3 regions of the Dactylosporangium sp. McL0621 genome follow, and region 3 is predicted to be linked to each of the others. Evidence: riboswitches for the same ligand, from Rfam matches in the RefSeq annotation. Region 3 holds a riboswitch; each other region holds the start of a gene.

The links. A riboswitch is a leader RNA that binds a small molecule or an ion and turns the genes downstream of it on or off. The one in region 3 is predicted to bind ZMP and ZTP.
Region 1: it holds a riboswitch for ZMP and ZTP, as region 3 does, so the genes downstream of both, ACPPVO_RS60305 (bifunctional 5,10-methylenetetrahydrofolate dehydrogenase/5,10-methenyltetrahydrofolate cyclohydrolase) here and ACPPVO_RS38825 (hypothetical protein) in region 3, are expected to answer to the same signal.
Region 2: it holds a riboswitch for ZMP and ZTP, as region 3 does, so the genes downstream of both, glyA (serine hydroxymethyltransferase) here and ACPPVO_RS38825 (hypothetical protein) in region 3, are expected to answer to the same signal.

What each region holds. Positions count from the first base shown of each region.
Region 1 covers NZ_CP188259.1:12,694,099-12,703,464, reverse strand. The annotation lists gene rpmH (50S ribosomal protein L34) at 318-455, shown strand; gene rnpA (ribonuclease P protein component) at 490-975, shown strand; partial or broken gene yidD (membrane protein insertion efficiency factor YidD) at 972-1,243, shown strand; gene yidC (membrane protein insertase YidC) at 1,255-2,313, shown strand; gene ACPPVO_RS60315 (protein jag) at 2,425-3,102, shown strand; ZMP/ZTP riboswitch at 3,173-3,255, shown strand; gene ACPPVO_RS60310 (hypothetical protein) at 3,251-3,652, opposite strand; gene ACPPVO_RS60305 (bifunctional 5,10-methylenetetrahydrofolate dehydrogenase/5,10-methenyltetrahydrofolate cyclohydrolase) at 3,651-4,511, shown strand; partial or broken gene rsmG (16S rRNA (guanine(527)-N(7))-methyltransferase RsmG) at 4,905-5,585, shown strand; gene ACPPVO_RS60295 (ParA family protein) at 7,053-7,835, shown strand; gene ACPPVO_RS60290 (ParB/RepB/Spo0J family partition protein) at 7,832-8,872, shown strand; gene ACPPVO_RS60285 (hypothetical protein) at 9,344-9,366, shown strand, end outside.
Region 2 covers NZ_CP188259.1:1,677,788-1,687,153, reverse strand. The annotation lists gene ACPPVO_RS07670 (acetolactate synthase large subunit) at 1-1,666, opposite strand, end outside; gene ilvD (dihydroxy-acid dehydratase) at 1,882-3,735, shown strand; ZMP/ZTP riboswitch at 3,753-3,839, shown strand; gene glyA (serine hydroxymethyltransferase) at 3,858-5,078, shown strand; gene ACPPVO_RS07655 (hypothetical protein) at 5,124-9,366, opposite strand, start outside.
Region 3 covers NZ_CP188259.1:8,201,745-8,211,110, forward strand. The annotation lists gene ACPPVO_RS38785 (hypothetical protein) at 1-260, opposite strand, end outside; gene ACPPVO_RS38790 (hypothetical protein) at 326-832, opposite strand; gene ACPPVO_RS38795 (SDR family oxidoreductase) at 1,040-1,513, opposite strand; gene ACPPVO_RS38800 (PPOX class F420-dependent oxidoreductase) at 1,588-2,013, opposite strand; gene ACPPVO_RS38805 (zinc-binding dehydrogenase) at 2,182-3,294, opposite strand; gene ACPPVO_RS38810 (helix-turn-helix domain-containing protein) at 3,624-4,259, shown strand; gene ACPPVO_RS38815 (GH25 family lysozyme) at 4,314-5,954, opposite strand; gene ACPPVO_RS38820 (hypothetical protein) at 6,362-6,685, shown strand; gene ACPPVO_RS38825 (hypothetical protein) at 6,689-7,702, opposite strand; ZMP/ZTP riboswitch at 7,733-7,816, opposite strand; gene ACPPVO_RS38830 (hypothetical protein) at 7,921-8,289, shown strand; gene ACPPVO_RS38835 (DUF5997 family protein) at 8,340-8,714, opposite strand; gene ACPPVO_RS38840 (LysR family transcriptional regulator substrate-binding protein) at 8,739-9,366, shown strand, end outside.

The DNA of each region.
Region 1 (9,366 bases), 4.5 Mb from region 3:
CCCGCCGATATTCAGGAAAGTCCAGTTGTACCCCGTCGCCGGAAGTCGCGGTGTCTACCGGCAACCGGGCACGTTAACAGCGTTGTCCACAACCACTCAACCGTTGTCCACAACTAACCTGTGGATTACGGCTCCCACCAGGGCTTTTACTGTGCACATCGCGGCTCGCGGGGTGATCGTTGACGGTCAGTGAGGTGGCGCGTACCCTGTTTCGGTTGGAGCACCGTTCCCTGGTAAACTCCAACCACCTAGACATCCAGTGGGCGCGGCTCTCGTTGAGTCGGGTCCCCGCCAAGTCACGAAGACGGAGCCCCGACGTGAGCAAGCGCACCTTCCAGCCGAACAACCGCCGGCGCGCGAAGACCCACGGCTTCCGGCTGCGCATGCGCACCCGCGCCGGCCGCGCGATCCTCTCGGCGCGCCGCGCCAAGGGTCGCGCCGAACTCTCGGCCTGAGCCGTCACTTCGACCGGGCCCTCCGGGAGGCAGCGTGCTGGCGGCCGCTCAGCGACTGCGGCGGCGGGAAGACTTCGCCGCCACCATTCGCAACGGCCGCCGGGCCGGCCGGGGGGCCGTGGTTGTGCATCTCCTGAACCCCGGGTCGTTACGACCCGGGGTTTCCGGTGTTCCGGATCCTTCCGACTTGTCGGCTTCCGGCCGGCCGGCCTCGCCCACTTCCGGCTTGCCGACCATGCCTCCGTCTGACCTGCCGGCCTCGCCCGATTCCGGCGCAGGCTCCGCCCGCGCCGGCTTCGTGGTTTCCAAGGCCGTCGGCAACGCCGTGGTGCGCAATGCCGTGAAGCGGCGCCTGCGGCATCTGGTCCGGCCGCTCCTTGCCGACCTGCCCGCCGGCTCCGTGCTCGTCGTCCGAGCGCTGCCCGAGGCGGCGGCCCGGCCGTACGCCATCCTGCAACAAGATCTTGACGCGGCGCTGGACGCCGTGCGCCGACCGAAGAACCGAGGTGTCCGTCGATGAACGCCGGATCCCGGATCGTGGCAGCCCCCATCGTCGCGTACCGTCGTTGGATAAGCCCGGCGTTGCCGGCGCGTTGTCGGTTCTACCCGTCGTGCAGCGCTTATGCCCTGGAGGCGGTCGGCACGCACGGCGCGGTCAAGGGAATCGGCCTCGCGATCTGGCGGCTGCTGCGGTGCCACCCATTCCACCCCGGTGGGTTCGACCCGGTGCCTCCGCGCCGGGGACACTCGCCCGAGCCCGAGTCGACGTGACTGGAGCAGTGTCGTGATTAGCAAGCTGATGGGCGGGATCTACTGGCTGATCTCGAAGGTGATGCTGTTCTGGCACACCGTCTGGGACTCGATCATGCCGGATCACCGGGTGCTGGGCTCCAACTGGCAATGGGTCCTCGCGATCGTCTTCCTGGTGATCACGGTCCGGGTCGTGCTGTTCCCGATCTTCGTCAAGCAGATCAAGTCGCAGCGCGCGATGCAGGCGATCCAGCCGAAGATGAAGGAGCTGCAGGAGAAGCACAAGGGTGACCGGGAGACCCTCCAGAAGGAGGTCATGAAGCTCTACCAGGAGGAGAAGGTCAACCCGCTCATGGGCTGCCTTCCGATGTTCCTGCAGATCCCGGTGTTCATCGGCCTCCTGCATGTGCTGCGCCACCTCAAGCCCGGCACGTCGGACCACCAGATGGAGCTCTACGGCTGGACCAAGTCGGAGTTCCTCAGCGCCGTCGACGCCCGCCTCTTCGACGCCCCGATCGTCGCCAAGTTCAGCAGCAGCGCGGCCGACCTGCTGCAGATCGAGGCGAACTCGACCACGGTCAAGATCGTCGCCGCCATCCTGGTCGCGCTGATGATCACCACGACCTACCTGACGCAGCGTCAGATGATCAAGAAGACCGGCTGGAACACCGACCCGCAGCAGCGCATGATCCAGAAGTTCATGCTCTACGGCATCCCGTTCTTCACGCTGACCTCCGGTTGGTACTTCCCGATCGGCGTCATCATCTACTGGGTCACGAACAACGCCATCACGCTGGGCCAGCAGTACTGGGTGCTGCACAAGTACCCGCCGCCGGCGAGCGCGTCGTCCAGCAACGTGCCGTACAAGAGCGGCGGCGCCAAGAAGGCCACCGACGCCAAGCAGCCCAGCGGGTTCGGCGCGCTGTTCAGCAAGGCCCGCGAAGAGGCCGCCGCGCAGCAGCGGACCAACGGCAAGGCCGCGAAGGCGACCGGCGCCAAGGCCAACGGCACGGCCCCCGACGCGGCCGCACCGTCCCGGGCCCCGAAGCCCGGTGCCAAGCCGATCAACCCGAAGAAGGGTGGCGCCGCGAAGCGGCAGTCGGGTTGATGCGACCCCGCCGGGCCACCCCTCAGTCGGCCCGGCGCGGGGCGCTCCCTGTAGCAACCCACCCCTCACCGACGACCTGTGACGGCGCTTCGGCGCCCCAAACAAGCGGAGATGAGTTTCGTGACCGACACCACCAGTGATCTCGGTGCCGAGGACCTGGATCAGCACCAGCCAGCCTCGCCGTCGTCGACCAAGCCCGCGGACGCGGAGCTGGAGGACGACGACGAGGACCTCGACGAGGAGGAGGAGTCCTCGGAGGCCGAGTCCGCGGAGGCCGACGGGGCCGCGGCCAACGGCTCGGGTCGCTCGAGTACGGACCTGTTCCGCGAGAGCGAGATCGCGGCCGACTACGTCGAGGGCCTGCTCGACATCCTCGACTACGACGGCGACATCGACGAGCTCGTCGTGAGCGGCCGTCCGGTCGTCGAGGTCGTGGAGGGCGGGGACGGCTCGGGCAAGCGGCTGCAGGCTCTCGTCGGGCAGCGGGGGGCGACCCTCGAGGCGCTGCAGGAGCTGAGCCGGCTGGCCGTGTTCCGGCAGACGGGTTCGCCGAGCCGCCTGCTGCTCGACGTGGGGGGCTACCGGGCGCTGCGGCGCAAGGAGCTCGGCGCGATCGCGAAGAACGCGGCGGAGAAGGTGAAGGAGTACGGCGAGTCCGTGCGCCTGGAGCCGATGAGCGCGTTCGAGCGCAAGTGCGTGCACGACGTCATCAACGCCCTGCCCGGCGTTGAGAGCGAGTCGGAGGGCGTGGAGCCGGCGCGCCGGATCGTGGTCCGCCCGACCGCCTAGTTCTGCCTGCGTTTCCTGAACCGCCCCGGTCGCGCGACCGGGGCGGTTTGCTTTTGTCTGCTGGGGCATACTTGGGGGACGCGACTGGCGGCATCAAGGATGGGCAACCATCGGGAAGCCTCGTCGTGGGAGTCGACCGCCTGGGCTCTCACGCAGACGAGGAGCAGCGTATGCCCAACTCGCCTTCTTCCCTCTCGCCCGATTCGGCGGCCGTGACTCCCCCGGGCTCTGTATCGGAAGCGTCGGCCACTTCCGCACCTCGGGCATCAGCCACCCCCGCGTCGAGTGCGTCGGCTTCTCCCGCGTCGAGCGCGTCGGCTTCTCCCGCGTCGAGCGCGTCGGCTTCTCCCGCGTCGAGTGCGTCGGCTTCTCCCGCGTCGAGCGCGTCGGCTTCTCCCGCGTCGAGCGCGTCGGCTTCTCCTGCGTCGAGCGGGTCCGGCGGTCCCGCTTCGAGCGCGCCCGCCGCTTCTTTCTCGGCTGCGCCGGGCGGTTCCGCTGCGGGTGGCTCGGCTTCGGGCGCGGCGGCTGGATCTGCGGCGGCTCGGCCCATCGGCCCGGCCCGTCTACTGCCGGGCGCTCCGGTGGCCGAGAGCATCCTCGCCGACGTCGCCACCCGGGTCGCCGCCCACCGCGCGCGGGGCATCATCCCGTCACTCGCCACGATCCTGGTCGGCGACGACGACGCCAGCGCCGGGTACATCCGGATCAAGCAGCGCCAGGCCGCCGAGCTCGGCTTCGATTCTCCCCACGAGCACCTCCCGGCCGACGCGACCCAGGCCGACCTCCACGCCGCGATCGACCGCTTCAACGCCGACCCCGCCGTGCATGCGCTCCTGATCCAGTACCCGACGCCGAAGCACCTCGACTACGACGCTGCCCTCATGCGTGTCGACCCGGACAAGGACGTCGACGGCATGCACCCCCTGAACCTGGGGCGCCTCGCGGCCGGCATCCCCGGTCCGCTCCCCTGCACGCCCGCCGGTATCGAGGCGCTCCTGGCTCACTACGAGATTCCGGTGAGCGGCCGCGAGGTCGTCATCCTGGGCCGGGGCGCGACGCTCGGCCGGCCACTGGCGATGCTGCTGGCTCAGAAGCGACCGACCGCCAACGCGGCCGTGACCGTCGTGCACACCGGCGTGCCGGACTGGCCCCGGTACACCCTCCGCGCCGACATCCTCATCGCCGCCGCCGGCGTGCCGGGGATCATCCAGCCGGAGCACGTGAAGCCGGGGGCGGTCGTGGTTGGCGGCGGTGTGCGGTACGAGGGTCGCCGTCTCCTCCCCGACGTCGACGAGTCCTGCGACACGGTGGCGGGCGCCATCACGCCGCGAGTGGGCGGCGTCGGCCCAACGACGGTGGCCATGCTCTTCCGCAACGCGATCGAAGCCGCGGAGCGCCGTTTCACGTGAAACATGGGCCGGAGGGGTGGCCGCTGAGCCGCCCCCTGGCCTGTGTTCGAGAGTGGACCTAGCCCCGCTCACCGCTGCCTATGACGTTCCCAAAGGCCCTTGTCGCCGCCGCCCGTGGCGGCACTGCTAAGGGTCCATCTGACCGCTGGGGGGCTGCCCCCTTGGATCGCCTCCGGAGGCCGTGCCGCTGGGGGGCTGCCCCCTTGGATCGCCTCCGGAGGCCGTGCCACCGCTCGCGATCCAGATTCCGCCGGCCCTCGTTCTGCTCCGCGATCTCGCGCTTTCGTTCGCGAGCGGCCCACACCGGCCCGCACGTCGGCCGTCGTTCGCGGCCGTTTCACGTGAAACGGCCCGCGTCCCAAGCCCCCGCCCCGTACGTGGTTTGCTTGACGCATGGACGGTGCAGTACCCAGCGAGATCCTTCCCGCCGCCGAGAAAGTCTTCGGCGATCGCCTCCCCGCCGCGATTCGCTTCGCGGAGTTGCTCGTCACCGACGGGGTTGTGCGCGGGCTCATCGGGCCGCGCGAGGCGCCCCGCATCTGGGAACGGCACCTCCTGAACTGCGCCGTGGTCGCAGATCTCATTCCGACGGGTGCCTCCGTCGTCGACGTCGGGTCTGGGGCCGGTCTGCCCGGTATGGTGCTGGCAGTGGCTCGTCCCGACCTTTCCGTCACCCTGGTCGAGCCGCTCGCACGACGTACCGCATTCCTTTCCGAAGCGGTGACGGCCCTCGGGCTCGAGCGGACCACCGTGGTCCGCGCCCGCGCCGAGGAGTGTGTCGGCAAGCTCCCGCTCGCCGACGTCGTCACCGCCCGAGCCGTCGCTCCGCTCGACCGGCTCGCCGGCTGGTGTCTCCCCCTCACCGCCATCGGTGGCCATCTGCTCGCGATGAAGGGCGCCTCCGCGGCGGCCGAGATCGCCGAGCACGCGGAGTTCCTCACGCAGCTCGGTGCGGGTACCGCGTCGGTGCGCACGTGCGGGGAAGCCGTCCTCGCCGAGCCCACCACCGTGGTCGACGTCGTGCGAGAGCGGGAAGGCGAGCGTCCGCGGAAGTCGAGCGGCGCGCGCGAACGGAATGCCGCCGGCTCCGGGAAGTCCGGAGACGCGCGGCGGCGGCGCGAGACCGCGGGCCCCCGGGAGACCGGAGACTCGCGGCGGCGCCAGGCCGCAGATCCCCGGGAAGCCGGAGACTCGCGGCGGCGCCAGGCCGCAGATCCCCGGGAAGCCGGAGACTCGCGGCGGCGCCAGGCCGCAGATCCCCGGGAAGCCGGAGACTCACGGCGCCGCGAAGCCGCGAGCCCTCGGGAAGCCGGGGACGCGCGACGGACCGAGGCCGCGGGTTCTCGGGAGACCGGAGACGCGCGGCGGCGCGACACCGCGGGCCCCCGGGAGACCGGAGACGCGCGGCCGCAAGAAGGCGCGCGCCCCCGGAGGTCCGGAGGGCGCCGCAGCCGATGACCCGGGGGCGGAACCGCGACCCCGGGCAAGGGGGAACGGGGAAGATTCATGGGGGACGGCAGGGCGGTCGGCATCGGTTGGCCGATGTCGCCGATACAGCGACTCGGCGGCCTACTCCGGCGAGTTGACGGATTTCTGGTCTTTTGGCGCCCGAGTTGGGGTGAGAAGACCAACGACGCGCCGGTCAGTCATAGCTCCGCCCGGCGAAGCGCCGTAGGCTGGCCCAGCGCCAATCTTCTGTCCGACGGAACGGCACCCGAGGAAGCCGGCCTGGACGAAACGGAGCCGGATCATTCCGGAGCCGGTACAACCGGGACGACCCCCAGGGCGACGGACTCCGGCCCACCATCCCCCGCGGAAGCGGCCCCCGGTGACTCCTCCACCCCCGCCAGCTCGGGGGCGCCGGGTTCCTGTTCCCCGGAGTGCGGGTCGGCGGACGAGGCGGCCGCGGGTGCACATCTCTCCGAGCGGGACGGGACTGACATGGTGCGCGACAGCGACGATAGTCCGGGCTACGGCGATGCAGACAATCACGTTTCACGTGAAACGGGGATAGAGGGCTGGGGTGTACGTCCCGCCGGCCGGTCGGTGCCGCAGCCCCGTACAGAGAACGGGGAGCCGCGGCCGGGCGACTCTTCCCGACCCGTCGAGCCGGTGCGGTTCGAGGCCCCCGGATCCAGGCCGGCTCCGAACGCGCCGCATGCGGTACAGCCGCGAAACCCCGTGTCCGCTCCACCGCAGGGTCAACCGACGCGCCCGGATTCCGAGTCGACACGCGGGGGCACGGTGGAGTTTCAGGTCACCGGGCCGACCGAGCGCAGCACAACCGGTACCCTTTACGGCCGGGGAGCATCGCCAGCAGTCGACGCTTCTCCGGCCGAGGTGAGGCCCGAACGACGGAACCCACCGTCTCCCCGGCCCCACCCGACCGTCGTCACCGCGGATACCGAGGGCGCCATGACCGACGCTTATGTTTCACGTGAAACCGAAGATCCCCCGCTGGCACAGGAGGCAAAGCGCGCCGTGGAGATTCTCAACCCGAGCGGGGAGATCACTATGCCCCGCCCACCACGGCGCCGCACGATGTGTGTAGCCAACCAGAAGGGCGGCGTCGGAAAGACGACCACCGCGGTGAACATCGCCGTCGCCCTGGCGCTCCATGGCAACCGCGTACTGGTGATCGACCTCGACCCCCAGGGCAACGCCTCGACCGGGCTCAACGTGCCCCACCACTCGGGCGTGCCGGACGTGTACGACTGCCTCATCGACGGCGCCCCGCTCGACGCGGTGACCCAGCAGGTCGAGGGCATCCCGAACCTGTGGGCGGTACCGGCGACGATCGACCTCGCCGGCGCGGAGATCGAGCTCGTCTCGGTCGTCGCCCGTGAGTCGCGGCTCAAGCGCGCGATCGAGGCCGGGGGCGACAACTACGACTACATCTTCATCGACTGCCCGCCCTCGCTCGGGCTGCTCACGGTCAACGCTCTCGTCGCCGCCGAGGAGGTCCTGATTCCGATCCAGTGCGAGTACTACGCGCTGGAGGGTGTGCAGGCGCTCACGAACAACATCGAGCTCGTCCGGTCGCACCTGAACCCGAAGCTCGACATCACGACCGTGCTCCTGACGATGTACGACCGGCGCACGCGCCTGGCCGACCTCGTGGAGCAGGACGTGCGCAACCACTTCGGCGAGAAGTGCCTGAACGCGGTGATCCCCCGCAACGTGCGGGTGTCGGAGGCGCCGAGCTACAGCCAGTCGGTCATGACGTACGACCCCGGTTCGCGGGGTGCGGTGAGCTATTTCGAGGCGGCGCAGGAGATCGCGCTGCGCGGCGCGCAAGGCGCGCAGGTGGGAGGGGTCGCATGAAGTCCAACCGACGTGGGGGTCTCGGGCGAGGGCTCGGTGCTCTCATCCCAACCGCCGCCGCGCCGGCCGAGGGCTCGACCGGCACGGCGACCGCGCTCGCCACTCCCCCGAACGTGACGAACGGCGCGCCCGCAGAGCCCGCGGCGGCGATGGCGCCCGTGGCGCCGGCGGCCGACGCGCTGGCCCCGGTACCGGGCGCGCGCTTCGCGGAGATCCCGGTCGGCTCCATCACGGCGAACCCGAAGCAGCCGCGGCAGGTGTTCGACGACGAGGCGATCGAGGAGTTGAAGACCTCGATCCAGGAGGTCGGCTTCCTGCAGCCCATCGTCGTGCGCGAGCTGCGCGAGGCGGATGGGGAGAAGCAGTACGAGCTCGTCATGGGCGAGCGCCGCTGGCGGGCCGCCCAGGCGCTGGGCAAGGAGGCCATCCCGGCGATCGTCCGCGAGACGCGCGACGACGCGATGCTCCGTGACGCGCTGCTGGAGAACATCCACCGGGCGAACCTGAACCCGCTGGAGGAGGCGGCCGCGTACCAGCAGCTGCTCGAGGAGTTCGGCGCGACGCACGAGGAGCTCGCCCGGCGCATCGGCCGGAGCCGCCCGCAGATCTCGAACACGATCCGGCTGCTGAACCTCCCCGCGCCGGTGCAGCGCCGCGTCGCGGCCGGCGTGCTCTCGGCCGGGCACGCCCGCGCGCTGCTGGGCCTCGAGGACTCGGACGAGCAGGAGTCGCTGGCGACGCGCATCGTCGCGGAGGGGCTGTCGGTGCGCGCCACCGAGGAGCTCGTCCAGCTGTCCGTGTTGGAGAACGCGCCGAAGAAGTCGGCCCCGGCCCAGCGGCGCGCCAAGCCGCACGCGCCGGCGCTGTCGGATCTGGCCGACCGCCTCTCGGACCGTTTCGACACGCGGGTCAAGGTCGACATCGGCCGGCGCAAGGGGCGCATCACGATCGAGTTCGCGACGGTCGACGACCTGGAGCGGATCGTGGGCATCATCGGCGTGCCGGAGGAGCAGTCGGCGACGCAGCGCGATCAGTAGTAGCAACGACGAACGACGGCCCGAGGGCCGATCCCTGATCGGGACCGGCCCTCGGGCTTTTTGGGCCTTGGCTCGGGCCCGCGTCACTTGCGGACCGTCGCTCCCGCCAGACAAATGGGCGGTGCCGAAGGCCTTCGGCCGGAGGGAACCGCCCAGCCAGGCCCGCGGGGCCAAGAACGAGGAGCCGGGCGCCAAAGCGCCCTTTTGGAAGCCGCCGGGCGGAAAATCGGGCCGCAAACGAATCTTGAGAGAACGGCTCTGGGCGAATCTTATCCACAGGGGTTATCCACAGGCTCAGCCGTTTCACGTGAAACCACGTGCTAGAGCGCGAGTGCCCCTGTGGATGAACACGACCGCGCCCGCCGACCTGGACTACACCATCCACAGCGGTTTCCACCGCCCCTGTGGATAACTCGCCCGCTATCCACAGGGTACGGACACCGGGCCTTCTGGTCGGCTAGGGTCGGCTTCGTGCCCGAGTCGCCGCAGCAACC
Region 2 (9,366 bases), 6.2 Mb from region 3:
CGCGCTTGGTCTCGCAGCGCAGCCCCACGCAGCCCAGCGCGTCGGCGAGCTTCACGAAGTCCGGGATGCGGTGCTTGTGGGTGCCGAGCTCGGTGTTGGAGTACCGCTGGTCGTAGAACAGCGTCTGCCACTGCCGGACCATGCCCAGGTTGCCGTTGTTGATGACGGCCACCTTGATCGGGATGCCCTCCAGCGCGCAGGTGGCCAGCTCCTGGTTGGTCATCTGGAAGCAGCCGTCGCCGTCGATCGCCCAGACCACCTTGTCGGGCCGGCCGACCTTGGCGCCCATCGCGGCGGGCACCGCGTAGCCCATCGTGCCCAGGCCGCCCGAGTTCAACCAGGTGCCGGGGTTTTCGTACTTGATGAACTGCGCCGCCCACATCTGGTGCTGCCCGACGCCCGCCGTGTAGATGGCCTCCGGGCCGACCAGGCTGCCGATGCGCTCGATGACGTACTGCGGCGACAGCGTCCCGTCCGAAGGCTCCTCGTAGCCCAGCGGGTAGCGGCCGCGGATGTCCTCCAGCGTCGCCCACCAGTCCTTGAGCACCGGCTGGCGCCCGGCCGCGTGCTCGGCCGACACCGCGGTGATGAGCTCCTCGATCACGTGCTTGGCGTCGCCGACGATCGGCACGTCCGCGGTGCGGTTCTTGCCGATCTCGGCCGGGTCGATGTCGGCGTGGATGACCGCCGCGTTCGGCGCGAACGTCGACAGCTGGCCGGTCACCCGGTCGTCGAAGCGGGCACCGATCGTGATGAGCAGGTCCGACTTCTGCAGCGCGTAGACGGCGCCGACGGTGCCGTGCATGCCGGGCATGCCCATGTGCTGCGGGTGGGAGTCGGGGAACGCGCCGCGCGCCATCAGCGTGGTGACGACCGGGGCGCCGATCAGCTCGGCCAGCTTCAGCAGCACCTCGGAGGCGTGGGCCTTGATCACGCCGCCGCCGACGTAGAGGACCGGGCGCTTGGCCCCGGCGATCAGGCGGGCGGCCTCGCGGATCTGCTTGCCGTGCGGGTGCAGCGTCGGGTGGTACCCGGGCAGCTCCATGGTCGGCGGCCACTTGAACGTGGTCTTGTTCTGCAGCACGTCCTTGGGGATGTCGACCAGGACGGGGCCCGGGCGCCCGGTGCCGGCCAGGTGGAAGGCCTCGGCGAGCACCCGGGGCAGCTCCTCGCCCGACTGGACCAGGTAGTTGTGTTTGGTGATCGGCAGCGTGATGCCCGCGATGTCCGCCTCCTGGAAGGCGTCCGTGCCGATCGAGGCGGAGGCGACCTGGCCGGTGATGGCGACCATGGCGACCGAGTCCATGTAGGCGTCGGCGATCGGGGTCACCAGGTTTGTCGCGCCCGGGCCGGAGGTCGCCATGCACACGCCGACCTTGCCGGTCGCCTGCGCGTAGCCGGTGGCGGCGTGGCCGGCCCCCTGCTCGTGGCGGACCAGGATGTGCCGGACGGTCTCGGAGTCGAACAGCGGGTCGTACGCCGGGAGGATCGCGCCGCCCGGGATGCCGAAGACGACGTCGGCTCCGAGCGCTTCGAGCGAGCGGACGAGTACCTGCGCCCCGGTGAGCAGCTCCGGCTGGGTCTTCTTGTCGGCGGCCGGCGCGGCGGGCGGCGGCGGGGCCGGGTGCCCCCGGTGGGCGAGGACTTCTGGCGTGGGTCTCGTCATCGCTTTAGCACTTTCGCTCGAAGGTGTCTTGGCAAAGGCTCCGGACATGAAAAAACCCCACGTGCGGGGCACGGGGGGCTAGCGCGCTGACGGCAGGCGTCGGCGCGCTAGATGATAAGTACTCGGAGCGACCTCGACGACATGAGCCCACTTTGGCGCATCTCACGGCCTGAGTCAACCTATCCCAAGATACGGAACGTGTCAGACTCGCAGGTATGCCCGAGCTGCGGTCCAAGACCTCCACTTCTGGTCGCAACATGGCCGGCGCACGCGCCCTCTGGCGCGCCACCGGCATGACCGACTCCGACTTCGGCAAGCCGATTGTCGCCATCGCCAACAGTTTCACGCAGTTCGTGCCGGGCCACGTCCACCTCCGCAACCTCGGCATCATCGTTGCCGACGCGGTTGCCGAGGCCGGTGGGGTCGCCAAGGAGTTCAACACCATCGCCGTCGACGACGGCATCGCAATGGGCCACGGCGGGATGCTGTACTCGCTGCCCAGCCGCGAGCTCATCGCCGACGCCGTCGAGTACATGGTGCAGGCCCACTGCGCCGACGCCCTCGTGTGCATCTCCAACTGCGACAAAATCACGCCCGGCATGCTGCTCGCCGCCCTCCGCCTCAACATCCCCACCGTCTTCGTCTCCGGCGGCCCCATGGAAGCCGGCAAGACCATCGCCATCGAGGGAGTCGTCCACGAGAAGGACGCCAAGCTCGACCTCATCGACGCGATGATCGCCTCCGCCAACGAGTCCGTCACGGACGAGCAGCTCGGCCAGATCGAGCGCTCCGCCTGCCCGACGTGCGGCTCGTGCTCCGGCATGTTCACCGCCAACTCCATGAACTGCCTGACCGAGGCGATCGGCCTGGCGCTGCCGGGCAACGGCTCGACGCTCGCCACGCACGCCGCCCGCAAGGCGCTGTTCGAAAAGGCCGGTTCGCTGATCGTCGATCTCTGCCGGCGGTACTACGACCAGGACGACGCCTCCGTGCTGCCCCGCGCGATCGCGTCCCGGCCGGCCTTCTTCAACGCGGTCGCGCTGGACGTCGCGATGGGCGGCTCCACCAACACCGTGCTGCACCTGCTGGCCGCCGCCCGCGAGGCCGAGCTGGACTTCTCGGTCGCCGACATCGACGCCGTCTCGCGCCGGGTGCCGTGCCTGGCCAAGGTCGCGCCGAACACGCAGAAATACCACATGGAGGACGTGCACCGCGCCGGCGGCATCCCGGCGATCATGGGCGAGCTGTCGCGCGGTGGCCTGCTGGACGAGTCGGTCTGGTCGGTGCACTCCCCGACGTTCCGGGAGTGGGTCGACGAGTGGGACATCCGTAGCGGGAAGGCGTCGCAGCAGGCGCTCGAGCTGTTCCACGCCGCGCCGGGAGGCGTCCGTACCACCGAGCCGTTCTCGACCGAGAACCGGTGGAGCACGCTCGACACCGACGGCGCCGACGGGTGCATCCGCAGCGTCGAGCACGCGTACACGAAGGACGGCGGCCTCGCGATCCTCTTCGGCAACCTCGCGCCCGAGGGCTGCGTGGTCAAGACGGCCGGCGTGCCCGAGGAGAACCTGACCTTCTCCGGCCGCGCGAAGGTCTTCGAGTCGCAGGAGGCCGCGGTCGACGGCATCCTCGCCAAGCAGATCGTCGCGGGCGACGTCGTCGTGATCCGGTACGAGGGCCCCAAGGGCGGCCCGGGGATGCAGGAGATGCTGTACCCCACCAGCTTCCTCAAGGGCCGCGGCCTGGGCCGCGCCTGCGCGCTGATCACGGACGGGCGCTTCTCCGGCGGTACCTCGGGCCTGTCGATCGGCCACATCAGCCCCGAGGCGGCCGGCGGCGGGCTCATCGCGCTCGTCGAGGACGGCGACCGCATCGACATCGATATCCCGGCCCGCTCCATCCAGCTCGTCGTCTCCGACGAGGCGCTGGCCGCGCGGAAGATCGCGCAGGAGAAGCGGGAGCGGCCGTACACCCCGCTCGACCGCGAGCGGCCGGTGTCGGCGGCGCTGCGGGCGTACGCATCGATGGCCACCTCGGCGAGTGACGGCGCTTACCGCAAGGTTCCGTAAATTGCACTATGATGTGCGTCAGTCACCGCGACTGGCGCACATCAAGGTGGAACCGACCACCGGGGAGCTTCCGATCGCGGGCACCGCGCGCCTGGGTGCCCCGTCGCATCAGGAGGCTGTGCATGCACGACTCTCAGGTGTTCGACCTGATCCGCGCCGAGACCCAGCGCCAGCACGACACCCTGCGGATGATCGCATCGGAGAACTACGTCTCCCGGGCCGTCCTCGAGGCGACCGGCTCCGTGCTGACCAACAAGTACTCCGAGGGCTACCCCGGCAAGCGGTACTACGAGGGCCAGCGCTTCATCGACCCCATCGAGGAGCTGGCGATCGAGCGCGCGAAGTCGCTGTTCGGCGTCGAGCACGCCAACGTCCAGCCGTACTCGGGCTCGCCCGCGAACCTCGCCGTGTACCTGGCCCTGGCCAAGCCCGGCGACACCGTCATGGGCATGGCGCTGCCGATGGGCGGGCACCTCACGCACGGCTGGCCGGTCTCGGCGACGGGCGCGTGGTTCAAGCCGGTGCAGTACACCGTCCGCCGCGACACCGGCCGCGTCGACTTCGACGAGGTCCGCGACCTGGCCCTGCGCTCCCGCCCCCGCCTGATCTTCGCCGGCGGCACGGCCATCCCGCGCACGATCGACTTCCCGCGCTTCGCCGAGATCGCCCGCGAGGTCGACGCGGTGCTGGTCGCCGACATCGCGCACATCGCCGGCCTCATCGCGGGCGGCGCGCACCCGTCCCCGGTCGGCCACGCCGGCATCATCTCGACCACGACGCACAAGACCCTCCGCGGCCCGCGCGGCGCGATGCTCATGTGCGACGCCGAGCACGCCAAGGCGATCGACAAGGCCGTGTTCCCGGGCCTGCAGGGCGGCCCGCACAACCACACCACCGCGGCGATCGCGGTCGCACTGGGCGAGGCGGCGCTTCCTTCCTTCCGGGTGTACGCCGAGCAGGTCGTCGCCAACGCCCGCGCCCTGGCCACAGCCCTCATCGAGCGCGGCTTCGACCTGGTGTCGGGCGGCACCGACAACCACCTGATCCTGCTCGACCTCACCGGCAAGGGCATCGGCGGCAAGCCGGTCGCGAAGGCCCTGGACCGCGCGGGCATCGAGACGAACTACAACACCGTGCCGTACGACACGCGCAAGCCCTTCGACCCTTCGGGCGTCCGCCTGGGCACGCCGGCCCTGACGACCCGCGGCCTGACCGAGGCCCAGATGCCCCAGGTGGCCAACTGGATCTCGCGCGCCGTGGACGCCGCCCTGAAGTCGGACGACGAGGCCCTGGACACCATCGCGGGCGAGGTGCGGGACCTGCTGTCGGCGTACCCGATCTGAGCCCTCGAGGGCGTCCGCCGTTCCCGGCGGGCGCCCTCGCTCAGTTCACTTCCGGCGCCCGAACCGCCGGGTCTTCTCCTTGGGCTCCTCATCGAGGTTGAGCTCGAGCGGCGCGAGGTCCTCGAACGCGGAGAGCTCACGCTTGCGCTGCTCAGGGATGCGCTCCCCGTCTCCGCGGGCCGCCTCGTTCCGCGGCGCGGGCGCCTGTGCCGCCCCGCCACGGGGGGCCTGCGCCGGCGCGCTGCGGGGGGCCTGCGCCGGCTCTTCGCTTCGGGGGGCCCCACGATCCCAGCGACTGGTCGCCTCGGTCGCCCACTCGTTGCCGTGCTCCTCGACGCCACGGGCGCCCTGGTCCTTGTCCTTGTCTTTGTTCCGCCCCCACCGAGACTTCTTGACCTTCTCGGAGCCTTCGGCAACGGCCGCGGGCCCAGCCGCCGCGGGAGCGTCCCACCACGCCTCTTCGGACGCGGGCTTGTCCGCCCGCCCACCGGCGGCCGCACCGTTCGCGGCGTCGGGCTCGTTCCCCCACCCCGCTGACGGCCGCGGCGGGTCCGCCCAGCCTGCGGCCGATCCGTTCGCGGCCGCGGGCCTGTCCGTCCGCCCTGCAGCCGGTCCACTCACGGCCTCGGGCTTCTCGCCCCAGCCCGCCTCGGGCTTCTCGCCCCAGCCCGCCTCGGGCTTCTCGCCCCACCCCGCCGCGGGTTGGGGGCTGTCGCCCCACCCGGCAGCGGGCTTCGGCTCATCCGCCCACCTTGCGGCGGGTCCGTTCGCGTCACGCCCTCCATCGGCATGCGCGCCGACGCCCTCGCTCTGGGCCTCCCAAGCCCCGGCGCCCCGCCCACCACGGCCGGCGCCCTCGGACCTGGTCTCCCACGCATCGGTGGTACGCCCATCCCGGCCAAACCCCTGCGGCCCACGACCGTCCGCCTGGGCTTCCCACGCCTCGGCAGCACGCCCACCGCGGTCCAAGGCCTCAGGCTGCGGGCTTCCGACGCCCTGACCCCCGCCGGACCAGCCCGCGGTCCCATCGTCATCACCCTCAGCCGCCGACTGCGACCGATCCCGCCGCCGAATCGACCGCGAGGCCGCATCGGAGTCCCAGGTCCGCCGCAGGTCCAGGGGCTTGGCCTCGAGCTCAGGGGTGTCCCCGTTGAACAGACTGCCGGCAAAGGCCGCCCGCTCCGGACGCCGCCGCCGATCCCCAGGCGCGCCCTGTTCCGAGCCCCGCCCATCCCGAGCCACGTCGTCAACGGCCTCACCCGCAGACCGCCACTCCACCGACGGCCGCTCAGCCGCGGAGGGCTCGGGCGCAGTACGCCACTCAACGGAGGGCCGCCCGTCATTCCGCGCGGGCGCCGCCGGCTCCGACTGCCAATCACTTGGAGCCCGCTCGCCCCCGGACCGCCACTCAACCGACGGCCGCTCGGAGGCCGCCTGCCGCTCAACCGACGGCCGCTCAGGCGCTGTCTGCCACTCGACGTTCGGCCGCTCGGAGGCCGCCTGCCACTCAACCGACGGCCGCTCAGGCGCCGCCTGCCACTCGACGCTCGGCCGCTCGGAGGCCGCCTGCCACTCAACCGACGGCCGCTCAGGCGCCGCCTGCCACTCGACGCTCGGCCGCTCGGACGCGGACCGCCTGTCAACCGATGCCCGCTCGGACGCGCCCTGCCAGTCGCCCCCAGGCCGCTCGGACGCGGAGCGCCACTCAACGGACGGCCGCTCGGACGCGGGGGACTCAGTGGCCGAGCGCCACTCGACAGAGGGCCGCTCGGGCGCGGAAGGCCCAGACGACTCCGGCGAGAGCCAGTCCACCGAGGGCCGCTCAGCCGCACGCTGCCCCGACTCGGCCGCCGGCGGCGGCCACTCCGCAGCGGGCCGCCGTGCCCCCTCGGACGCCGCACCCCAAGGCTCCCGCCCGGACGCGCGCCAATCATCAACCGGCTGGGGCGCACGGGTCTCGGCCACCGGCTCAGGAGCCCGACGCTCCCGCCACGACTCATCGACGGGCTCGGGCGCACGAACGTCCCGCCACGACTCACTCACAGGCTCGGGCGCACGAACATCCCGCCACGACTCACTCACAGGCTCGGGCGCACGAACGTCCCGCCAGGAGTCGGCCACCGGCTCGGGCGCCCGCGCCTCACGCCACGACGGCTCATTCACCGGCTCGGGCGCGCGGCTCTCCCGCCACGAATCGGCCACCGGCTCGGGCGCGCGCCACGACTCCGCCGCCGGCTCCGACGAACGCCACGACGGGTCCGCCACAGGCTCGGACGCGCGCCACGACTCCGCCACAGGCTCAGCCAACCGGCCCTCACGCCACGACTCCGCCACAGGCTCAGCCAACCGGCCCTCACGCCACGACTCCGCCACAGGCTCAGCCAACCGGCCCTCACGCCACGACTCCGCCACAGGCTCAGCCGACCGGCCCTCACGCCACGACGGCTCAGCGGCCGGCCCCGAAGAATGCCGCGACGGCTCCGACGAACGCCACGACTCCGCCGCCGGCTCGGACGCCTGCGACTCCCGCCACGACGGCTCAGATGCCCGCGACTCCCGCCAGGAATCCGCCACCGCTTCAGGAGCCCGGTTCTCGGCGGCGGGCGTCTCCCGCCACGCCTCCGCGCGGCTCGGCTGGAAGTCGGCGCCGGTCTCGGGCGAAGTGCCCGCCTCGTCGGTCGCCGGGAAGTCGTCGTCCTCGCTCGACCAGCGGAAACGCTCGCCCGGGGCCGGTGTGTCGCCGCCCATCGGGGACCAGGAACGCCGCGCCGCGGACGCGCGGGAGCCGGGCTCGGACGTGTCCTCCGCGGCCCAGGCCGCCAGCCGGCTGGCGGAGTCGTTGTCCCAGTTTCCGACCAGCTCGCGGGTCGAACGAGCCTCCCAGGAACTGTCCGATTCGTCATGACCGCGCACGTCGTCGTCCTCACTGCGCCGCGCGGACGCGTCAGGGGTACGGTCCGAACGAGATGCACCGCCGGACTCAGAGTTGCGATCAAGGGGAGACGGGGCGCCGTTCGCGCTGTCGATGTTCCCGTCACGGTTGAAGCGGGACATACCGTTCGGCTCCGAATCGCGGGCGGAGCCGGACGAATCACCAAAATCCGGGTCGCGACCGCGCGAGGAGACGCCGAACGAGTCGTTGTCCACACCGCGAGCATCGTCGCTCCGCTGCGCAGGCGCGTCGGACGCTCGGTCAGAACGAGACGCGTCCCGGTCAAGGCGGGATGAGGCGCCCGAGCCCGGGTCGCGGTCGAAGCGGGACGTCGCGCCGCGAGCCTGTTCCTGGTCGAAGCGGGAGGTGCGGTCCGAGTCGCGGTCGAAGCGGGACGCCCCGTCGGAGGGCTGGTCCCGGTCGAAGCGGGAAGCGCGGCTCGGGTCGCGATCGAACCGGGACGTGCGGTCCGCATCGGCGTCGGCGTGGAAGGCCGCCTCCGCGCCGTCCAGATCGGGGTCGGCGTGGAAGGCCGCCTCCGCGCCGTCAAGATCGGGGACGGCCGCGGCCTCGCCCCGGGTCGCGGCGCCCTTCGTCAGGCGGCTCAGCCGGGCGCGCATCGCGCCGTTGCCCGGGCGCCAGGTCGAGGGCGGGGCGGCGGGCTCCCCGACGCCTCCGAGCACGGCCGGAGGGCCCGGAGGCGCGGACGACGCCGGCGGCGAGGATGCCGCGGCGGCGAAGGCCGCGTCCGTCGGTGACGTGGCGGCCGGGCGCTCCTCGGGCGGCGCGCTCGCCTCGCGGGCGAAGGTGCGCGGCAGCGGCAGGGGCTCCGGCAGCTCGTTGCCCGCCGCGAGGACGAGGAGCCGCTCCATGACGTGGAGATCGACGCGGTACGGCTCGGCCGCCAGCCAGCGCCCGGCCGCGTCCGCCATCTCGTGGGAATGGACGAGGTGCAGGTGCTCGCCGGGCGCGACGGAGATCACCAGGTCCTCGGAGACGTCGCCGCGGGAGGGGGCGACCACGAGGTACCCCCGCACCGAACCCCCGACCTTGGCCAGCTGCTCGCGCCAGGTGTGCACCTCCGCGGCGAGGCCGTCGACGTCCTCCGAGCCGGGCACGAACAGGCGGCCGCCGCGCAGCACCTGCCCCGCGGCGTCCATCGTGAACTCGCCGTGCGGCCAGACCGTCGGCAGGAACAGCGCGACGCGGCGCCCGGCCGACACGAGATGCGTGCAGCCACCCTCGCCCAGCGCGAAGAAGCGGGCGCTCGGGATCGCCTCGAGCTCCTTCAGGCGCGGGAGCGTGTCATCGGGCTTGCCCCACCAGCGGCGCCCGCTCACGGCCTCGTCGATCGAC
Region 3 (9,366 bases):
ACGGCACGGTCCGCCAGGCTTCTGGCTGCTTCTCGTTCGTCGGCGCGGTCCGCGTCGCTCCAGCGCCGATGCTTGGTCGTGATCCACTCCCGGAGGCGTGGGCGGTCGCGCCACCACTGGCGGACGAGCACCGGCGTCCAGTGCGCGTCGCCGTCGCAGGCCCAGCCGGCCCATGGATCCTCCTGAGCGGCGACGATGACGGCGCGGAGTTCCTCGATGGTGCGCGGCTGGCGGTAGAGGAACTCCTGCTCGTAGTCCATATCATCGCGGTACAGCACGTCCCGCACACGGTGAGGCAGTTCCTCGGCGGCGACGCTGCTGCGCCTCAGTCGCCGGAGAAGCCGCAGAAGTGCAGGTTGTCGGGCTGGCCGTCGCGGTAGCTGACAACGTACGTACCGACCCAGCGGTCCCGTCCACCGCTGGTCACGATCCAGGCACGCACCTGCTCGGACGATGGTGTCACGGTCCCGAACTTCTCAATGAGTTCTTCCGTGGTCAACGGCGACACCGTCGCGAACCGTGGACTGGTCGACACGCCGTTGGCCATGTCGATGATCGAGTGCGTGCCCGACTCGGGCTGAGCGGCGATGAGGGTATCTGGGTCGACCGGCACCGGTCGACCCTTGCGGTCCAGCCAATCCGCGATGCTGAACTCGTAGAGTCCGTCATCGTCATCATCGTCGTCGCTGGGAGCCGGGCCCAAACTGGCCCGAAACTCCTCCTCGGTCATGTCGAGGTCAGGGCTGGGTGACTCCTTGTAGTACGCGCCTCGGTCATAGACCTCGCGCCGCAACTGCTGGAGCGCGGCGTTGACATCGGGCTGGTAGTCCACGGTGTAGTACCACCCGGACGCACCCATCGGCAGTCCCTCCCACGGCAGGCGTAACGACGACGACGATCTTGCCACGCCCGTACGGCGTTGTCGGCCCCGGCCGGCCGCTGGAGGAACACCCGCACCTGCCGCATCGTGCGCGTCTGCCACGACACAGACCACCGACCGAACCGTTCCAGCGGCACCTCATCCACCGACCGGGCGACGTCAGTGGGTGGTGTATCCGCCGTCGACGGGCAGGGCGACACCGATCACGAAGCTCGCGCCGGGGCTGCACAGCCACAGCGCCGCGGCGGCGACTTCTTCGGCCTGACCAAGGCGCCCGATCGGTTGCTGGCTCATGATTGCGGCCATGGCCTCGGCCTGACCTTCGAGCATGTCGGCGACCATCGGGGTCTCGATCACGCCCGGACAGACAGCGTTGATGCGGACGCCCTTGGGTGCGTACTCGACCGCGGCGCTCTTGGTCAGACCGATCACGCCGTGCTTGGACGAGTGGTACGCGGCACGTTCGGGCAGGCCGACCAGCCCGCCGAGCGAGGAGCAGTTGACGATCGCGCCGGAGCCTTGGGCACGCATCTGGCGCAGCTCGTGCTTTTGGGCGGCCCACACGCCGCGCAGGTTGACGGCGTTGACGCGGTCGAAATTCCTGCGGAGTCGCCATCTCCGGCGTCGCTCCACGCGGAATCCCACTTATGGTGCATCGGCCGTGGCCGCCGAACGCCGCTGGCGCGGTCAGCCCGGTGCGGGTCCCGTCAGTCGGTGATGCCGCCGTAGGCGTGAACCTTGGTGGGGTGCAGGCGGACGACGAACTCTCCTGGGACGGCGTTGCGTTTGCCGAAGTCCTCGGCTTTGTCCGGGCCCATGTACCGGGCGCCGGCCCGGGAGGCGACGTCGTAGAGTTCGTCGAGGTCGTCGCTGAGCGTCACATCACCGCGGACTTCGACATAGGCGAAGGGCGGGGCGTCGTCGGCCACGCAGAGGGACGCTCGGGGGTCGCGGCGTAGGTTGCGAGTTTTGGCCGCCCGGGCGCCCGTGGTGAACAGGAAGTCCTCGCCGTCGAAGACGTACCAGACCGGACTGATCTGCGGGACGCCGTCGGCCGCGACGGTGGCGAACCGCCCGGTGGCCGTGCTGCGGGTGACGAAGGCGTGCCATTCCTCGGTCGACATGGCGTGCATGAGGGTTCCTTGTCTGTGATGGGTCGTGGTTGTCCGGAACAGCGCGGGCGGTGTCAGACGCTGAGTCGTCCGTGCCGGGCAGCATCGCCTGGCGGCTCGGCCGGCGACCCCGCGCTGGTCGGAGCCGCATCAGATCTCCGGGCGGTGCTGCCGGGATTGATTTCGAGGTCAGTCGAGGACGACGACGTGCTTGCCTGGTGTGCGGCCGGCGTCCAGGTCGGCGTGGGCGAGGGGGACTTGGTCGAGTCCGTGGTAGACCTTCGCGATACCGGGCTTGAGGCGTCCCTCGGCGATCGACCCCAGCTGGTGTTCGAATGCGGCGGGTGGCAGGTCGGCTGCCCCGCCTGCGTACACGGTCAGTCGGACCCCGATGGGGATGACGGCGAAGGGGTTGAAGTCGGGGATGACCCACTGGTCCGCCAGTGAGCCGGTGAAGCAGGCGGTGCCGCCCCGGCGGACCGCGCGCAGGGTGTCCGGCAGGGCCGGTCCGCCGACCAGCTCCAACGCGGCGTCGACCCCGTCCGGGCTGAGCTCCCGGACCCGGTCGGCGATCTTGCCGTCGTCGATGATCGGATGGTCCACGCCGTGCTCGCGCAGCGTCCGGGCGCGTTCGGGGCGGCGGGTGGTGGACAGCACGGTGGCGCCCAGGTCCTTGGCGAGTGCGGCCGCGGAGAGTCCGACGGTGGAGGTGCCGCCGCGGATCAGCAGCCGCTGGCCGGGCTTGAGGTCGAGGCCGGTGGTGAGGGAGCCGTAGGCGGTCTGGAACATCTCCGGTAGCGCGCCGACAACGTCCCAGGGCAGGTCGGTCTCGAAGGGGATGACCTGACCGAGGGGAACCAGGGTGTATTCGGCGTAGCTGCCGTCGTAGGCGCGGCCCATGCCGCCCATCATGGTGGCCACTTTCTGGCCGGGCTTGAGGCCGCTGTCCACGGGGGCGGCGTCGACGATGCCGACGCCCTCGATGCCGAGGATGCGCGGCATGGTGAAGTCGCGGCTGGATCCGCCCTTTCTGCTGGTGGTCTCCGACTCGTTCACGCCGAACGCCTTGATGCGGATGCGCACCCAGCCGGGGCGCTGTTCGGGTACGGGCACGTCGGAGACGGTGAGCTGGTCGGGGTCGACGGGGTGCGTCAGGACGATTGCGCGCATGGTGCGGGACACGGTGGTGCCTTCTTTCCACTGTGCTGGGGTCAGTGCGGTGCCGTGGGCGAGGTGAGGTAGCGGGCCAGGCAGCGCCTCGGCCGTACGGCGGGCCGCCTGCTGCAGTTGCTTGCCGTTCATCCGGCCGGCTCCTTCCTCCTGGTATGACCGGGGCGTGGCAGAGGTGACCAGCGGCGCCCCACCGCGCGGGGCGGGCGCCGATCCTGCTGTCGGCCGCCTGGCCTCACTGCGTGGTCAGGACGCGACCGCGCTTTGCGCGGTTCGGGTGAAGGCCCGGTGGGAGTGCACGATGCGCCATTGGCCAGTGGCTGTGGGTACGCCCCGGCCACACGCTGCGCTGGCACCCACCAGGCACCGCCCGAGGCCCCTTCATCCTGTTCGAGAAAGACGTCCTGCGGGCCGATACCGCCCGCCTGCTCAACCCCGTCACCGCCCACGACGCGCCCGCCGTGCTCACCCCGCACCCCGACGACGCCGTCTGGGCCGAGCGCACCGCCCTGCAGCTCCTCGACGAACACCGCGCCATGGGACGCCGGCCCCTCGACCTCCACCACGCCCTACGCCGAAGCCTGCTGGAGGCCCTGCTGCTGCGCCTCGCTCACTGCCCGGACGCCACGCCGCCGGCCCCGGCCGATGAGGGGCGGCGGGCGGCCGTCTACGGCCAGTTCCTCGACGCACTGGAACTGCACTTCCGCGAGCTGCACCACGTGGACGACTACGCCCGCCTGCTCGGCTGCTCGGCACGCACGCTCACCCGCGCCGCGCAGGCCGCCGCCGGCACCGGCGCACGGCAGGTGATCGACGAGCGCCGCCTCCTCGAAGCCCGCCGCCTCCTCGACTACAGCGCCTGGACAGCCAGCGCCACCGCCGCCCACCTCGGCTTTCCTGACGCCGCCGACTTCGGCCGCTTCTTCCGCAACCGCACTGGCCTCACCCCCGCCGCCTACGCAGCGCGGAAAGAACATCGGGAAACCGACTCCGACCCGCCGTCGCCGTCCATCAAACGCGGACGCCGTGGCAACGCCGTCCCGGGAGGAGGCGTTGACAAGCAGCCACAGGGTCACCCCAAAGAAACCGGGCCCTGATCACGGGACGCGACGCGATGAGAACGACACGGTCTCCCGCAACTGCCCGGAACATCAGCCGATCTTGGTGAATTTCTCCCAGTCGCCGACCTCCGTGCGGTTTGCGGTGAGCTTGCCGGCGTTGTTCATGTCCGCGGTGATGTATGTGCCGTTGGCGCCGGCCAGGATGCTCGTGCTGCCGTCGGGGTTGGTGACCAGTGTGAACCGCTCCCAGGCGCCGACCACGGCGCGGTTGGCGACCAGCAGGCCGTCCTTGGTCAGGTCGGCCGTCACGTACGCCGAGTTGGCGTGCGCGCGCAGCGCCACGTCGCCGCCGCCGAGGTCGATGACGTCGTACTGCTCCCAGGCCCCGACCACGTCCCGGTTCGCGGTCAGCGTGGCCTTGTTGTTCAGGTCCGCGGTCACGATCCTGCCGTTGACGTTCGCGCGCAGGGACAGCAGCGCCGGCAGCGGAACCTTGGTGAACTTCTCCCAGGCCCCGACCGCGGCCCGGTTGGCCACCAGCCGGCCGCCGTTGTTCATGTCGGCGGTCACGTACCGGCCGTTGGCCCCCGCGAACAGGCTGATCGTGCCGTCGGTGTTGTCACCCGGCGTGAACCGCTCCCACGCCCCGACCGCGCTGCGGTTGGCCACCAGGCGCCCGCCGTTGGTGAGGTCCGCGGTCACGTACAACCCGTTGGCGCGCGAGCGCAGCGCGATGTCACCGTTGCCGGCGTTCAGGACGTCGTACCGTTCCCAGAGCCCGATCGCGTCGCGGCCGGCGGCCAGCGTGGCCGAACTGGTGAGATCGGTGCTGACGTACCGGCCGTTCGCGTTCGCCCGCAGCTCCACCGGCGGATCGTCGGCCGGGACGTCCCCCGCCAGCCGGGTCAGGGCCGCATAGTCGCCGTTGAACACATTGCGGTCATAGGTGCCGGCGGAGTTGTTCCCGCCCGCGTACTGCCAGATCGCGTACGTCGACCAGCCGCTGGGAATCACCCGCGGCCCCGTCGTGGAGCCGAAGTCGGCCACGTCCAGCGGATTGGCGCCGAACTCGGTGGAGCTGTTCGTGCACGGGTTCCACCAGTTCGGGTTCGTGTAGATCATCATGTCCCGGCCGATGCGGGCCTTCACCCGGTCCACGAAGCCGTGGATCCACGCGACCATCGCCTCCGGCGTCAGGTTCCAGCAGGCCGGGAGTTTCAGCGAGGAGTACGGCCACTCCAGGTCCAGGAACGGCACCAGCGTCTGGGAGTTGTTGCCCCACTCCGCGCGGTCCAGGAAGTAGTTCGCCTGCCCCACCGGATCGCCCAGATCCGGGCGGGCGAACGCGTAGGCGCCGGTGAGGATGCCGGCGCCCTTCGCGGAGGCGTTGTCGGCGTGGAAGTACGGATTCGTGTAATACGTGCCCTCGGTCGCCTTGACGTAGGCGAACCGGACGCCGCTTGCGGCCACGCCCGGCCAGTCGATCTGATGCACGGAATGGTCATGGCTGGACACATCGACACCCGGCTGCGAGAAGCCCGCCGGCAGCGTGCCTGCGGCCACGCCGGCGACGACGTTCGCGTGCACACCCGGCGGCATGCCGGCCTGAGCGTATCCGCCCCCGTCATCCTCGGACTGAGCCGACGCGCCCCCCAACCCGAGCGCCAGCACGCCACAGGCGACGAGCAACGTGGCCGCGGCCAGCCTGGACACCGGAAACCGTAACGACATGCCGGAGAATGTACGCACGAACGCGTAACCGCGTTGCCCCCAGGCAACCCCACACCATCAATGTCACATGCCGACGACCGGTACACACAAGACGGGAATGGCCGAAGGGACAACGCAGGGCTGGCACATCGGACGAGCAGCGCCATCCGATACGCCAATTGCTCCAGCCCCTGCCATCCGCGAGGCGGCCCTGCTCGCGGTCGCGAACAATCACGAACGTCGACCGGTGTGGGTCAGGCCGCGGTCCGGGGTGGGATTTGGCCCCGTCGGCGTCGGCGCTCGAAGCGGATGCGGGCGCGTTCGGAAGGGCCGTCGTCGCGTGGGGCCAGGTCCGGCCGATCGGACGGCCAGGTTGCCGGAAGAGGCCGGTGCCGGAGCCGGGGCGGGACGGCCTAAGATCGGCGGCGATGTCGCCTCGCTTCCTCCAGTCGCTGCTCGGCGTCGCGGTCGCCATTGTCGGTAACGGGCTCGCCGACGCCGCGGCGTTCGTTGTCATGCGCTCGCACGGTGACGGGCTGGGGTGTGGGTCGTCGCTCGACCCCAGCGGGCGGTTCGAGCTGCTCACCGCGCTGATTCTCACGTACGGCATCGCCCAGCTCGTGCTGCTCGGCGCCGCGTTCGGGCTGTCGTGGCTGGCCAAGCCGCCGCCGGGGTACTGGGCGGCGCTGCGCGCGGGCTGGGCGGTACTCGCCCTGTTGTCCGTACTGTCCATGTTCTACCCGGGGTGCTGAACCTCAGTGGCGGAACAGGCGCAGGGCGGTGTGGGTCACGGTGATGCCATGGCGCTCGGCGGCCGCGGCGATCTGCGCTGAGCGGGCGGCGCCGCCGGGCTCGGCGATGTGGCGCACGCCGTAGCGGGCCGCCTCGGTGATGTTGTCCTCGAACGGCAGGGCGCCGTCCGAGGCGAGGCTGACGTCCTGCAGGGGTACCGGCGGATCCAGTGTGGCCGCACGAGCCAGGTGGGCGGTGACGCGCTCCTGAGCCGACGGCAGCGGCTCGACCGGGGCGAAGCGGCGGCGGTGCCACAGCTCGGCCTTCGCGCCGGCCAGGCGGATGCCGTCGACCCTCGACTGCTGGCCCGCGGCCACGCCCAGGGTCGCGCCGCCGCGGGCCAGGACGACAGCGTTCGACTGGGTGTAGCGGGCCGTGGCCAACGCCAGGCGCAGGTCCGGGGTGAGGCCCCCGGGCAGCGGGGCGTCGTCGCGGCGCTGGACGAAGCGCAGGCCGTAGAGCTCGCGCACCTCCTCCGGCGGCGGCACGAACGCCGGGTCGGCCTCGAGCACCAGGTAGGTTCCGCGCTTCTTCGCGGCCAGCACGGCCACGGCGCCGGGCTCGTAGCCGGGGGCGATGATGCCGTCGCTGACCACGGTGCGCAGCAGTGCGGCGAGGCCGGCGGTGACCGGGGCGGAGACCGCAACGACGTCGCCGTAGGAGCTCTTCGGGTCGGTGTCGCGGGCCCGGGCGTAGGCGCGGGTCACCGCGTCGGCGGCCGGGTCGACGCCGAACAGCGCGGCAGTCACCGGGTCGAGCGGGCCGGCGAGGGCGGCCCCGGCCGGTGAGACGTGCTTGAAGGAAGCGGCGGCGACGGTACCGCCGGCCGCGAGCTCCCGCACCAGCGGCCAGGCGGTGACGGCGTCGAGCAGGTTCAGGTACGACGGCCGCCCGTGCACGACCGTGAACGGCGGCGCGTGCAGGGCGGTGACGGCGGCGGGGATCTGCTGGGGGTTCATGCCGTAACGCAGGTGCACGCGGGCCTCCAGGGCGGCGACGGTTCGCGTCGCGGATGCCCAGGCGGTCGGCGGCCGACGTCGGCGCGCCCGGTCCCCGGTGGTGCCCCACCCTCGCCAGTCCCGGCCGCGCGCCCAGCCTAGCGGAGGGGTGTCGGGCCGCCGACAGCTCCCGTATCGAGACCGTGCGTAGTCGCTCCGTCACTCGAAAGGTCGAACGTGGAAAGAAGGAGCACGACATGCGACGGGTACTTCGAGGACTGGTGGCCGCACTCGCGCTGATCGGCGGCGGGCTGGCGGTCGATGCCGCGCCGGCCGCGGCCGACCTGCCGTACGGGCCGTACACCTGCAAGAGCGGGTACGTGTGGCGGGAGGCGGTGCCCGGCGACTACGTGTGCGTCCTGCCCTCGCAGCGCACGACCACCCAGGGCGAGAACGCGCTCGGCCCGTCCCGCCGGCAGCCGGGCGGCGGGGCCTGGGGGCCGGACACCTGCGCGTCGGGCTTCGTGTGGCGCGAGTCGCGGCCGTCGGACCACGTGTGCGTGCCGCCGGCGAGCCGGGCCCGGGTCCGGGCACCGGCCTCGTCAGCAGCACGAGCGGCGAGCTGACCGCGCCCTGGTGCTGATGCCGGCGGGCGGGGACCGGTGGGCCGCCCGGCCTACCGGTCCCCGCGCTCGGACAGGCGGCGCTGCTCGCGGCGGACCTCGGCGTACGACTCGCGCTCGCGGACCAGCCACTCCGGCGGGGCCGCGTTGAGCTCGGCGATCTCGGCCGTGGTCAGCGCCTCGGTCACCCCGCCGCGGGCCAGGCCGCTGTTGGACACCCGCAGCCGCGCGGCGATCACGCTGCGCGGGTGCGGGCCCTCGCGGCGCAGCTCGACCAGCCACGGCGGCGGGTTGCGCTGCAGCTCGTCGAGCTCGTCGCGGGACACCAGGCCCTCCTGGAACTCCTGCGGGGTCGCCGGCAGGTACACGTCGAGCTTCTGCGCGGCGGTCGCGGGCTTCATGGTCTGGGTCTGTCTCGGCTTGCTCACCGCGCAAGGGTAGCGTGAACGCCCGTGACCTTTCGCCTGCTCGTGGTGCCCGGCGTCGTCATCGACCGCTGGCGGGACACCTGGGCCCAGCGGCGGCCGGAGACGCCGCTCGAGCTCGTCCCCGTCGAGGCCGCCGAGGCGCAGGAGCGGCTCGCCGAAACCGGCCACGCCGCGCTGCTGCGGCTGCCGGTCGACAAGGGCCGCAACCACGCGATTCCGTTGTACACCGAGCAGAGCGTCGTGCTCGCCCACCGCGACCACGCCCTGCACGCCGCCGACGAGCTGACCCTGGCCGAGCTGTACGAGCTCGGCGAGCCGCTGCTGCACCCGCTCGACGACGTGCTGGCGTGGGCGTCGCCGCCGCCGGACCGCGGGGTGGAGCGGCCGGAGACGACGGCGGCGGCGGTCGAGTGGGTCGCGGCCGAGGCCGGGCTGCTCGTGGTGCCGCAGTCGCTCGCCCGGCTGTACCACCGCCGCGACGTGAAGTACAAGCCGGTCACCGACGCCCCGGACTCCTCGGTCGCCCTGGCCTGGCCGATCGACGGGCACTCGGAGCTGGTCGAGGAGATGATCGGCATCGTGCGCGGGCGCACCGTGAACAGCAGCCGGGGGCAGGCCCCGGCGGCGAAGGCCCCAGCGGCGAAGGCCCCGA